Linked DNA regions of Blastochloris viridis. The protein of the gene in region 1 binds, or shares a complex with, the protein of each later gene. Links are inferred from orthologs where the notes say so. Each region holds a gene or a part of one and is shown in the gene's direction. Other genes may lie near its edges.

Region 1 (6,224 bases):
TAAAGTGGACGGTCCAGGGTTTGTTTTATTTTGTTTCGCGATGTTCGTTTTTGCATCTGCAGGCGCGGCAGCTTATGCGCGAGTGACGGTGGGGACTGGAGCGGCGCTCGCGCCGCGGTATGCGACGCCGATACTCGCACTATGGCTGGGACTTGGTGCGTCGGTTGTCAGGATCGGACTTTGTTCGGCTCGCTCGCGTGAGAGGCGTGAGCTGGTTATTTCGGTGTTTCTCGTCTGCGCCGCACTTTCGTCTGTTTGGATGAATGTTAGGACAACATTTCGCCAAGCTATAGACAATAGATTTGAAGCCATTGAGAGAACTAAATTCGCAATACTTTCAAATGCCTATGATCAGCAATTAATTAGAGTTGTCTATCCGTCGTCGAAAAATATCGCAGGTGCGCTTGAGTATATACGGGAAAGGCGATTGTCGGCATTTTCAGATAAGTCTAGCGATTCGAAAATACCGGGAGACGTGTTAAATCGTGGCTCTAGCGCTCCAGCTTGTTCTATGAATTACGTAGATAGAATTGGAAAATTATCCGATTTTGATTTTATTGTAGATGGCTGGGTCGCACACGAGGGGAACCGGCGTGCTCCACTTTGGGTAATTGCGTTTTCGTCCTCGGGGCGAGTCATCGGATTTTCACGTCCCTTAATTCCGCGACCGGACGTTATGAAAGCTGTCAACGCACCGCGTGACTATCGTGGTTTCTCCGTTCCGGTTCACCTGAGCAATGAAGATAATAATCTAGACAAGGCTAGCAACTATATTCTGGCCGTATTCAACGGCGGCTATCCGAGTGTTTGTAGGATCGATTTAAAAATGGAATGAACGCCGATTTGAACGAACCATTTGGGGTCTATATCCGATGGGTACGCTATGTAACGAGAGTATTTGGTTCGGTCGCCCCTGATGATTTGTACCGGCAGCGTGTGAGTGGCTGCTTCGGTGTAGCGTCGATTGCCGTGCGTTAAGCTCGGAACATTTTTTGGCGATACTCGGCTGCCTGACCGCACCCGCAGGCTGTCATCCGTGGCCTGCGTTGCGAGGTGGGGTGGAATGATCCGGCCGCGATTTCATCGGCGGCGCTGCTCTGGCATCATGGGCCAACGTCACTAGATGAATGACCATGAAAACTTGGCGCGCTTCCCTTCATGCCACCATCGCCGGCGGCGCCGCCGGCGTGGTGCTGCTCACCCTGATCGCCGCGGTGCACGGCACCCATTTCGACGGTGCGACGGTGTTCTTCATGGTCGGCGTCGCTCTGCCGGCGGCGCTGCTGGTTGCGGCGCCGGTCGGCTTCATTGCGTTTCCGCTGGCGCGTCTCGCGCTTGACCGGGCGGAGGCCTACACCGCCGGCCGGCTGATGCTGGTCGGCGCGGTGCTGGGCTTCGTGCTGCCGCTGACGGCGGCGTGGCGGTTCCGGTCGAGCTTCGTCACCGGCGGCTGGGCGCTCACGGTCATCTTCGTGTTGGCCGCCACCGTCGCCGGCGTCATCAGCGCCTACGCCTATCACCGGCGATCGGAACCGGCGGCGCCCCGGACCGCTTAGCTCCGCGGGTGGCCGCGGCGGCCGCTCCGCGGAACGCTTTGGAGGTTCCATGCGCGCGAATTCCGTCTTTGCTGCCATCACCCTTGCAGCCGCTTTGTTGACCGCGCCGCCGGCGATGGCCCAATCCATTGCTGTGCCCCGCGCCTTCGACGGCCTGTGGTCGGTCTACGTTGATGTACTGCGCGGCAACTGCGCGGCGAACTCCTCGTTCCCGGTCAGGGTGGTGCGCGGCGCCATCGCCTATGCCGGCCAGGTCAACATCGACGTCAGCGGCACCATCGGGCGCGACGGCCGCGTCACCGCCCGCGTCAGCCGCGGCGCGGAGACGCTGAGCATCTCCGGCCGGGTGTCGGCCGCGCGCGGCGCCGGGGTGTGGACGGCGTCCTCGCGCGGCTGCTCCGGCCGCTGGGTCGCCCGCCGGGCGGGCTGATCCGCCGCGTGGCGGAAGCGGCCGCCGCGCGGCGGCCTTCGCCGTTGTGCCGTGCCCGCGCCCGGTATGCAGCAGGGCGGGGCGCCGCTGCCGCACCTGCCCACTGGTCCCGTGCGGCGGCATCCTGCATAATCGCGCCAATCAGGGTCGGCCTCCCGGCGCATCGGCGGGGGCCTGACGTCGTCACGTCCCGGTCGGCATTGTTGCCGCCGCAACAGCCGTTTGGCGCAGAGAAGCACCATGAGCCGCATTCCCGATTTCACCCGCGTCGAATTCGCCGATGCTCCGCTGCCGGCCGTCGAGGCGACGGGCGAGCCGTGGCTCACCCCCGAGGGCATTCCGGTCAAGAGCGCCTACGGCCCCGCCGACGTCGCCGGGCTCGACTTCCTCGACACCTGGCCCGGCCTGCCGCCCTATCTGCGCGGGCCGTACCCGACCATGTACGTCAACCAGCCGTGGACGGTGCGGCAGTACGCCGGCTTCTCGACGGCGGAGGACTCCAACGCGTTCTACCGCCGCAACCTTGCCGCCGGGCAGAAGGGCCTGTCGGTGGCGTTCGACCTCGCTACCCACCGCGGCTACGATTCGGACCATCCGCGGGTGTCGGGCGACGTCGGCATGGCCGGCGTCGCGATCGATTCGATCTACGACATGCGCACGCTGTTCGCCGGCATTCCGCTCGACCAGATGAGCGTGTCGATGACCATGAACGGCGCGGTGCTGCCGATCATGGCGCTCTACATCGTCGCCGCCGAGGAGCAGGGCGTGCCGGCGCAGAAGCTCGCCGGCACCATCCAGAACGACATCCTCAAAGAATTCATGGTGCGGAACACCTATATCTATCCGCCGCTGCCCTCGATGCGGATCATCTCCGACATCTTCGCTTTCACCTCGGCCAACATGCCGAAGTTCAACTCGATCTCGATCTCCGGCTACCATATGCAGGAGGCCGGGGCGACGCAGGACCTCGAACTCGCCTATACGCTGGCCGATGGCGTCGAATACATCCGCGCCGGCATGGACGCTGGGCTCACCGTCGATGCGTTCGCGCCGCGCCTGTCGTTCTTCTGGGCGATCGGCATGAACTTCTACATGGAAGTCGCCAAGATGCGGGCGGCGCGGCTGTTGTGGGCCAAGCTGGTGAAGCAGTTCAACCCGCAGAGCCTGAAGTCGCTGCCGCTGCGCACCCACTCGCAGACCTCGGGCTGGTCGCTCACCGCGCAGGATGTGTTCAACAACGTCATGCGCACCGCGATCGAGGCGATGGCGGCGACGCAAGGCCACACCCAGTCGCTGCACACCAACGCGCTCGACGAAGCTTTGGCGCTGCCGACCGACTTTTCCGCCCGCATCGCCCGCAACACCCAGCTGTTCCTGCAGCAGGAGAGCGGCACCACCCGCATCATCGACCCGTGGGGCGGCTCCCATTATGTCGAGCGTCTCACCGCCGATCTCGCCCGCCGGGCGTGGCAGCACATCGAGGAGGTCGAAGCGCTCGGCGGCATGGCCAAGGCCATCGACGCCGGCATTCCCAAGCTGCGCATCGAGGAGGCGGCGGCCAAGACCCAGGCCCGCATCGATTCCGGCGCCCAGACCGTGGTCGGCGTCAACAAGTACATCGTCGCCGACGAAAAGCCGATCGACGTGCGCAAGGTCGACAATTCGGCGGTGCGCACCATGCAGATCGACAAGCTGAAGCGCCTGCGCGGCGAGCGCGACGAGGCGGCGGTGGCCTCCCGGCTCGACGCGCTGAGCCATGCCGCGACCGACCGCGCCAAGGGCAATTTGCTGGCGCTGGCGGTCGAGGCGGCGCGGCAGAAGGCGACGGTGGGCGAAATCTCCGACGCCTTGGAGCGGGTGTGGGGCCGCCACCGCGCCGAAATCCGCGCCATTTCCGGCGTCTACAAGCGCGAGTTCAAGAAGATGGATGACAAGGTCGCCCGCATCCAGCGCCGCGTCGAAGCGTTCGAGGCCGAGGAGGGCCGCCGCCCGCGCATCCTGGTCGCCAAGGTCGGCCAGGACGGCCACGACCGCGGCCAGAAGGTGATCGCCTCCGCCTTCGCCGACCTCGGCTTCGACGTCGACATCGGCCCGCTGTTCGCCACCCCGCAGGAGGCGGCGCGCCAGGCGGTGGAGAACGACGTCCACGTCATCGGCGTGTCCTCGCTCGCCGCCGGCCACCTCACGTTGGTGCCGGAAGTGAAGGCGGCGCTGGCGGCCGAGGGCCGCGGCGACATCATGGTGGTGGTGGGCGGCGTGATTCCGCCGCAGGACTTCCCGGCCCTGGTCGAGGCCGGCGCCGCGGCGATCTTCCCGCCCGGCACGGTGATCGCCGACGCTGCCGAGAGCCTGCTGGAGAAGCTTGCCACCCAGCTCGGCCACTTGCCCAAGCAGGCGGCGGAGTAATCGAGGTTTCGCCGTCCCGGAGCGAGCGCAAGCGAGCATCCGGGACCGTGCGAAGACGAGGGCTCTCTTCCTGCTGACGGTCCCGGCTCTCACGGCTTCGCCGTTCGGCCGGGACGACAGATGACGCCAGTGGCTCTGAGGAGCGACCTTTCTCGGCCTCATGCTGATGAGGCTGCTACCGGGTCGCGCCGTAGGCGCGCCCGATGCCAGGCAGGCTCCGCAGCCGTCTCGAAGCATGGGCCGAAGGCCGACGTCGACCAAAGGTCAAACGTAAAGGCCGTTGGTATACCGCGTCTCCGAAGGAATTCGCCTTGTGCCCTTGCGCCGACAGACAGTCAGCGCAAGGGATTTCATCGGCGTCGCGGTATATGAATTGGAGCCGCGATCTGTCGTCCCCGGCGAGCACCGCGAAGCGGTGCGAGGGAAGGGGACCCACTTTCCATTTGCGTTCCAGATGGGTTCCCTTCCCTCGCCGCTTAAGCGGCTCGGCCGGGAACGACCGGCGGTGACTGCCGCGACGTTTCGCGCCAATTCCACCGGCCAAGGCAGCCGTCAGCGCGTCCCCGCCGGCTCGTTCTGCCGCTCTTCCAGCACGGTGCGGGCGTGGCGCACCACGTGGTCGGCCATCACGGCGTGACCTTCGGCGGTGGGGTGGAACGCTCCGCCATAGAGCGCGGCGTAGGCCGGCTGCAGCACGTCGAACGGCGAGATGTTGTCGCGGTGGGTGTTGGCGGTGAGGAAGGCGTCGTTGGGGGTGCGGAACAGCCGCCAGTGCCGGCCATAGGGCAGCGTCGCCGCCGGCGAATAGGGCACGAACTCGCCGGTGGCGAGCGAACGGCGCGGCACCGCCATCATCGTCTGGTCGAGCTGGGCGCGCTGCGGCTCGCGCGCACACAGGCCGCGGCGGGCGAACGCGCCGACATGGTCGCCGATCAGGCGGAAGCCGGTGCCGGCGCCGGTGGCAAGATTGGTCGGGCAGTCCGCCCCCTTCGAGCTGGCGATGCATGTCATCCGTTGCAGCAGCCGGGCGTGGAAGCCGGACACCTCGCGCAGCCGCTCCGGGCTGAACGCCAGTTGCGGCGCGACGTCGAGGCCGAGCGTCGGCGGGCTGCCGCACAGCTGGCCGGTCTCGTCGTATTGCAGCGGCGGGTACTGGGTTTGCAGCACCCGGCCGGGTGGCACGCCGAAGCCGTCCTCGAGCGCGGACCTGACCGCCTGCAGCCGCTCGTCGAGCACCTCCAGATTGGCGTTCGCGACGCTGGGCGGGACGCGGAGCTCGTGGCCGACCCAAACGGCGATCGGCGCGACATCGGCGGCGCTGTCCGTCACCGCGTAGAGCGCGAGCGAGGACAGGCCGACGTCGTCGCCGCCGATCGACAGCAGCACGAGGTCGATCGGCCGCCGCATCGCCGTGCGCGGACACCACCGCATCGTCACCGGCTCGACGCCGATCTCGCTCGATCCGCGCGGATAGGTTGGCAGGCGGTAGGTGAGGCGGCTTGCGCGCGGGCCTTCGCACATCAGGTCGGCGAGCAGATCGAGCTGCGGCGGCACCTTGGCGCCGCCCGGCTCCTTGAAGCCTTCGCGGGCGTCGCTGGGCAGAAACAGGCCGTCGGCGACCTCCGCGCCGGCGCAGGCAAGGCTCACCAGCGTCACCGAGCGCTGGCGGTTCTCCAGCGCGAGTTGAAGGCCGACCCGCATCGGATAGCCGTAGAGCGAGCGGTGGCAATCCGGGCTGAGCCAGCGCGCCCCGCCGCGCTCGAACGCGGTGGCGAACTCGGGCGAGGCGGGCTTGAAGGCAACGCTGCTGTCGTCGTCCGGAAGCTTGCGGC
Region 2 (6,046 bases), 250 kb from region 1 along the record:
GGCGTGGGCGATCAGCTCGTCGGTCAGCGCCTCAAGGCCGCCGGCGCCGGCGCCGGGGTCGGCCACCGCGTCGAGATGGGATTCCTCGATCAGCACCACCTGGGTGTTGCGCGCCATGCGGCGGGCGAACGGATCGGCCAGCCCGAGCGCCGAGGTGAACGGCAGCACGGTGAGGTCGTCGACCCCGCCGGTGCCGGCGGCGAAGGTGGCGACGGTGCCGCGCAGCAGGTTCACCCACGGGTCGCGCCGGGTCATCATCCGCCACGCCGTCTCGCCGGCGATGCGCAGCGGCAGCGGGGTGAGGCCGCAAGCGGCCTCGACCCGCGCCCACAGCCGGCGCAGCGCGCGGAACTTGGCTTGCGTCAGAAACTGGTCGGCGTCGGCGACGAGGCGGGCATAGACGAAGCGGCGGGCGTCATCGAGCGGGATGCCGCCGGCCTCCAGCGCGCGCAGATAGGCGACGCCGGCGGCGAGCACGAACGCCAGCTCCTGCGCCTCCGAGCCGCCGGCATCGTGCACCGGGCGGCCGTCGGCGACCGCGAACGGGCCGCGGAAGCCGGCGCTCGCCAGCGCGGCCACCTCGGCGGCGAATGCCGGCGCGAGCTGCGGCCACGGTTTGGCGAGGCCGCCGCGCACGGCGGCGGAGCCGAGCGGATCGAGGCCGAAGCGGACGTCGAGCGCAGCCGGGGCGACGCCGAGTTCTGCGACCAGCGCGGCGAACGCGCCGGGCACCGCGGCCGCCTCGGGGCCGAGGTCGAAGTCGAGCGCGATGGCGTCGAGCACCACCGCGCCGAGCGCGGTCGAAATCGCCTGGGGCGTCGGCGGCAGGCCGAAGCCGCGGGCGCCGATGGCGCCGGCGAACACCAGCGTCAGGCCGGTGGCGCCGTTCTCCAGATCCTCCAGCGCCTGGGCGTTGGCCTTGGCCGGATCGGGATGGTCGACGCGCTGCACCACCCGCCAGGCGGTGCCGGCGGTGCGGCCGGCCAGCGCGGCGCGGTCGGCCCGGCGCGGAAAGACCGGCTCGATGCGGATGCCGTCGGCGGTGAATGAGACCAGCTTCTTGTCGAACGGCGCGCCCTTCAGCACGGTCTCGACCAGCTTCATCCAGTCGTCGCGGGTGGGGGTGGCGAACTCGGACGCGAGCTTGAGGTCGGCGTCGGTCATCGGGAGAGGCTCCTGAACCGGATCGATGCGAAAACGGATGCGTCGGACCCTACCCAGCGGGGCGGAAAGGGCAATAGGCAGACGCCGAGAGTCGGCAGGGCGCACTTGCGAGGCGCATTGCGCCACCGGAGTTGGATCGGTGCAACACGCTTCGCGTTTGCGCCCTACCCCGCCCGCGTCATGCCGCTGCGGTCGATCGTCGCCGCGGCGTCGGCAATGCGGCGGCCGTTGATGACGCGATCGGGGGCGATCTCGGCCAGCGGCACCAGCACGAACGCCCGTTCGAACAAATGGGGGTGCGGCAGCACCAGGCCGGGCTGGTCCAGCGTCAGGTCGTCATAGCTGAGAATGTCGATATCGACCGGGCGCGGCCCCCACCGCGTGCCCGCTTCGCGCACCCGGCCGAGCCGGCGCTCGACCTCGAGCGCCCGTTCAAGCAGCGCCCGCGGCGACAGCGTGGTCTCGATCAATGCGCAGCGGTTGACGAAGGCAGGCTGGTCGGTGACGCCCCACGGCGGGGTGATCCAGTCGGACGACACCCGCACCACCGCGACCTCGCCAGCCTCGGCCAACAGCGCCAGCGCGCGGTCGAGCGTCGATGCCACGTCGCCGAGATTGCCGCCGAGCCCGAGCAGGGCCGAGGCGGCGTCAGGCGGCGCCACGGCGGCGCACCAAGGTGACGCCGACTTCGGCGAACACCGCCGTCAGCGGCGCGTTGGGCTTGCGCACCGTGACCTCGATCGCCTCGATCGACGGGAAGGTCGCGAACAGCGCCTCGGTGAGGGCGCCGGCGGCGGCCTCCACCAGCTTGTAGCGGCGGCCGAGGAACGCCTCGCGCGCCACCGTGACGATGGCGTCGTAGGACACTGTGGCCGACAGCCGGTCGGTCGCCACCGCGGCGCCAAGGTCGAGGTCGAGGGTGATGTCGAGCGCGAAATGCTGGCCGATCTCGGCCTCGAACGCGTGGCAGCCGTGAAATGCGTGCAGCATCAGGCCCTTGACGAAAATACGATCGCTCATCGCTCAGACTCGATCGCGCCACGCACCTTCAGCGCCTGCACCGTTTCGAACACGTCGTGCACCCGCACGATCATCGCTCCCGCCGCCACCGCGGCGAGGTTGCCGGCCAGCGAGCCGGCCAGCCGCTGCAGCGGCGGCGCCGGCGACACCGCGTCGATGAAGCGCTTGCGCGACAGCCCCATCAGGATCGGCCGGCCGAACAGCGACAGCTCGGCCAGGCGGGCGATGGCGATGATGCTCTGCCGCGGCGTCTTGCCGAAGCCGATGCCGGGGTCGAGCACGATGCGCTCCGGCTTCAGCCCGGCGCGGGCGGCGATCTCCAGCGACCGCTCGAAGAAGCGCTCGATGTCGGCCATGATGTCGATGTCGGGGTCGACGCTGTCGCGGTTGTGCATCACCACCACCGGCACGTCGTGCTCGGCGGCGACGCGCGCCATGTCGGGGTCGCGTTGCAGGCCCCACACGTCGTTGAGCATGGCGGCGCCGGCTTTCAGCGCGCGGGCGGCGACCGTGGCCTTCATGGTGTCGACCGACACCGGAATGCCGAAGCTCACCGCCGCCGGCAGCGTCTCGGCGAGCCGCGCCCACTCCTCCTCGGCCGAGACCGGCGCGGAGTCGCCATAGGGCCTGGTCGATTCGGCGCCGATATCGAGGATGTCGGCGCCCTCATCCCGGATGGCGCGCGCGCGGGCGAGCGCCGTCGCCGGGGCGTCGAAGCAGCCGCCGTCCGAGAACGAATCGGGCGTGACGTTGAGGATGCCCATCACCAGCGGCCGGCGGGCCTGAAGCGCGCGGTCGAGCCAGCGGGAATCGGCCATTCGAGGCGGCGGCGTTGCGGAGAGGCTGGAAGCGGCGAGCGACATTACGCCGCTTTGCGGCGCGGCCGCCGCGGAGTCAAGCGGCAAGACCATCGGTGGCGGCAGGGCGCTGCCATGCGCAAAGCGGTTTCCAGTTTTCCTCAAACCCTCTAAGCCGAAGGCATGACGAACGCTGCCTGCTACCCCACTTCCAGCCTGTCTCCCGCCCTCGCGGCGCTGGCCAAGGCCGTACGTGCCGGCCAGCGCGCCGCGGTGGCCCGCGCCATCACTTTGGTGGAGTCCAAGAAGCCGGCCCACCAGGCCGACGCTCGGGCTCTGCTCGCCAACCTTCTGCCCGACACCGGCCGGGCGATCCGGGTCGGCATCACCGGCGTGCCCGGCGTCGGCAAGTCGACCACCATCGACGTCCTGGGCAGCCACCTCACCGCGAAAGGCCACCGCGTCGCGGTGCTGGCGGTCGACCCGTCCTCGACCCGCACCGGCGGCTCGATTCTCGGCGACAAGACCCGCATGGTGAATCTCGCCGCCGACGACAACGCCTTCATCCGGCCCTCGCCCTCGGCCGGCACGCTGGGCGGCGTCGCCGCCAAGACCCGCGAGACCATGCTGGTGTGCGAGGCGGCCGGCTACGACGTCATTCTGGTCGAGACGGTCGGCATCGGCCAGTCGGAAACCGCGGTGGCCGATCTCACCGACATCTTCGTCGCCTTGATGCTGCCCGGCGCCGGCGACGAGCTGCAGGGCATCAAGAAGGGCTTGCTGGAACTCGCCGACCTCATCGCCGTCAACAAGGCCGACGGCGACAACCTCGCCCGCGCCCGCATCGCGGCGGCCGAGTACAAGGCGGCGCTGCACATCCTCACCCCGGCGTCCGAGGTGTGGCAGCCGCCGGTGATCACCTATTCGGCGGCGACCAAGGACGGCATCGAGCTGCTGTGGTCGCACGTGCTCGACCACCGCACCAAGACCACCGCCGCGGGCGAATTGCAGGAAAAGCGCCGGGCCCAGCAGGTGAAATGGATGTGGGCGATGGTCGACGACCGGCTGAAGTCCCGCATCCACAATGACCCTTTGGTGCGGGCGCGGGTGCCGGCGCTGGAGCAGGCGGTGGCCGAGGGCTCGCTGCCGGTGTCGCTCGCCGCCGACGAGATCGCCGAGCTGTTGGGGTTCTGAAGGGACGAACCCCACCCACCTCACACGGTTTCCGGAGGATGACCTCTGAACAGCCTCGGTGGGGAGCCGCTCTTCACCCTCTCCCCTTGCGGGAGAGGGTGGCAAGGATGAGCGAAGCGAAATCCGAGCCGGGTGAGGGGGCATTTCACGGCGGCTCGGTTTTACTCCTCACCCGCCTCGCGATCTAAAGATCGCTCTTCACCCTCTCCCGCAAGGGGAGAAGGAAGAAGAGCCCGAGCTGATCAATCGGAAACCGTATCACCCCTTCACATACGCGCCCGGCGCCGGGCCGAGCGGCACCAGGCCCTCGCTTGGCGCGCCGACCGGCGGCGGCGCCACCCGATCGGCGGCGCTGCGCGCCGCAAGCCAGCCCGACCACGCCGGCCACCACGACCCGGCGGTGGCCGGCGCGGTGGCGAGCCAGCTGTCGGGGTCGACATAGGCGTCGTCGCCCTTGGCGGTGGCGATGCGGTGGCGCCGGCCGCGATGGCCAGGCTCGGACACGATGCCGGCATTGTGGCCGCCCGAGGTGAGCACGAACGTCAGCTCGCTCTCGGTGAACAGATGCAGCTTGTAGACCGAGCGCCACGGCGCGATGTGGTCGGTCTCGGTGCCGACCACGAACAGCGGCACCCGGATGTCCTTCAGCGCCACCGGCCGGCCGTCGAGCACGTAGCGGCCGGCGGTGAGGCGGTTCTCCAGGAACAGCCGGCGCAGATACTGCGCGTGCATGCGGTAGGGCATGCGGGTGGCGTCGGCGTTCCAGGCGGCAAGGTCGCTTTCGACGTCGCGCTCGCCGAGCAGATACGACTTCACCATCCGCGACCACACCAGATCGTTGGAGCGGAGCAGCTGGAAGGCGCCGGACATCTGGCCGCTCTCCAGCACGCCCTGGTCCCACATCAGGTCTTCCAGGAAGGCGATCTGGTTCTCGTCGACGAACAGCATCAGCTCGCCAGCCTCGGAGAAGTCGGTCTGCGCCGCCAGCAGCGTCACCGAGGCGAGGCGCTCGTCGCCGTCGCGCGCCATCTTGGCGGCGGCGATGGCGAGCTGGGTGCCCCCTAAGCAATAGCCGCAGGCGTGGATCTTGCGGTCGGGCACCACGGCGCCGACCGCGTCCAGCGCCGCCAGGATGCCGCGGGTGCGGTAGGCGTCGAACTCGACGTCGCGGTCGGCGTCGGTGGGGTTGCGCCAGGAGATCGCGAACACGGTGTGGCCCTGGCCGACCAGCCAGCGGATCAGCGAGTTCGCAGGCGACAAATCGAGGATGTAGAACTTCATGATCCAGGCCGGCACGATCAGCACCGGCTCGGCCAGCACCGACGGCGTCGCCGGGGTGTACTGGATCAGCTCCATCAGCTCGTTGCGATAGATGACGGTGCCGGGCGTGGCGGCGACGTTGACGCCGACCTCGAACGCCAGCGAGGTCGGCCGCTCGGCCTTGGCGAGGGCGGCGGCAGCGTCGTCGGCGGCGTTGGCGAGGCCGCGGGCGAGGTTGGCGCCGCCTTCCTCCAGTGTGCGCCGCACCACGGTCGGGTTCAGCCACGGCAGGTTGGAGGGCGAGGCGGCGTCGAGCAGCTGGCGGGCGACGAAGGCGGCGCGGTCGGCATTGATCTTGGCAACGCCGCGCACCGGCTGGGTGGCGCGCTCCCACCATTGCTCCTGGGCCAGGAACGCCTGCTGCCACAGCACGTAGGGCAGGCCCGCCCAGGCCGGATCGTCGAAGCGGTGATCGTTGCGCGAGGGCGCGACCGGCGGCGTCGCCATCTCTCCGGTGACCGTGCTGGACATCGCGGCCGTGGCGAAGCGGGCATAGGCCTGGATGCTGTCCGCGGCGTCGAACGCCAGCGCGAGCTGGCGGCCGGGAGCGG

Evidence for each region.
Region 2: the proteins of scpA (region 1) and meaB are in contact, whole or in part, in a crystal structure (PDB 8DPB), measured with the Methylorubrum extorquens proteins. The link is inferred for Blastochloris viridis from one-to-one orthologs. Residues at the interface, in SOR27001.1 of Methylorubrum extorquens: Glu577, Glu578, Asn579, Asp580, Gly581, Arg582, Arg583, Arg585, His596, Ala604, Ser605, Ala608, Asp609, Gly611, Phe612, Asp613, Val614, Asp615, Ile616, Gly617, Pro618, Leu619, Glu625, Arg628, Gln629, Val631, Glu632, Asn633, Asp634, Glu661; in SOR26638.1 of Methylorubrum extorquens: Arg20, Ala21, Ala24, Arg25, Thr28, Ser32, Arg33, Arg34, His37, Thr98, Gly99, Gly100, Ser101, Ile102, Leu103, Lys106, Thr107, Ala110, Ala113, Ile114, Asp115, Arg116, Ala118, Phe119, Ile120, Arg121, Pro122, Pro124.

Annotation. Positions count from the first base shown.
Region 1 is NZ_CP012946.1:2,671,287-2,677,510, reverse strand. Bases 1,824-4,809 are described here. They hold scpA (methylmalonyl-CoA mutase), read left to right. Parts: upstream 1,824-2,226; coding sequence 2,227-4,392; downstream 4,393-4,809. Other genes in these bases: BVIR_RS11695 (hypothetical protein), read left to right, coding at 1,824-1,986. Outside these bases: BVIR_RS16480 (GtrA family protein), read left to right, coding at 1-835; BVIR_RS11700 (hypothetical protein), read left to right, coding at 1,134-1,556; more of BVIR_RS11695, read left to right, coding at 1,606-1,823; BVIR_RS11685 (SGNH/GDSL hydrolase family protein), read right to left, coding at 4,945-6,224. UniProt on the Escherichia coli protein: Catalyzes the interconversion of succinyl-CoA and methylmalonyl-CoA. Could be part of a pathway that converts succinate to propionate.
Region 2 is NZ_CP012946.1:2,917,516-2,923,561, reverse strand. Bases 2,362-5,169 are described here. They hold meaB (methylmalonyl Co-A mutase-associated GTPase MeaB), read left to right. Parts: upstream 2,362-3,164; coding sequence 3,165-4,175; downstream 4,176-5,169. Other genes in these bases: BVIR_RS12800 (PHA/PHB synthase family protein), read right to left, coding at 4,434-5,169; folP (dihydropteroate synthase), read right to left, coding at 2,362-3,002. Outside these bases: BVIR_RS12825 (methylmalonyl-CoA mutase subunit beta), read right to left, coding at 1-1,164; folK (2-amino-4-hydroxy-6-hydroxymethyldihydropteridine diphosphokinase), read right to left, coding at 1,329-1,826; folB (dihydroneopterin aldolase), read right to left, coding at 1,813-2,184; more of folP, read right to left, coding at 2,181-2,361; more of BVIR_RS12800, read right to left, coding at 5,170-6,046. UniProt on the Escherichia coli protein: Binds and hydrolyzes GTP. Likely functions as a G-protein chaperone that assists AdoCbl cofactor delivery to the methylmalonyl-CoA mutase (MCM) ScpA and reactivation of the enzyme during catalysis.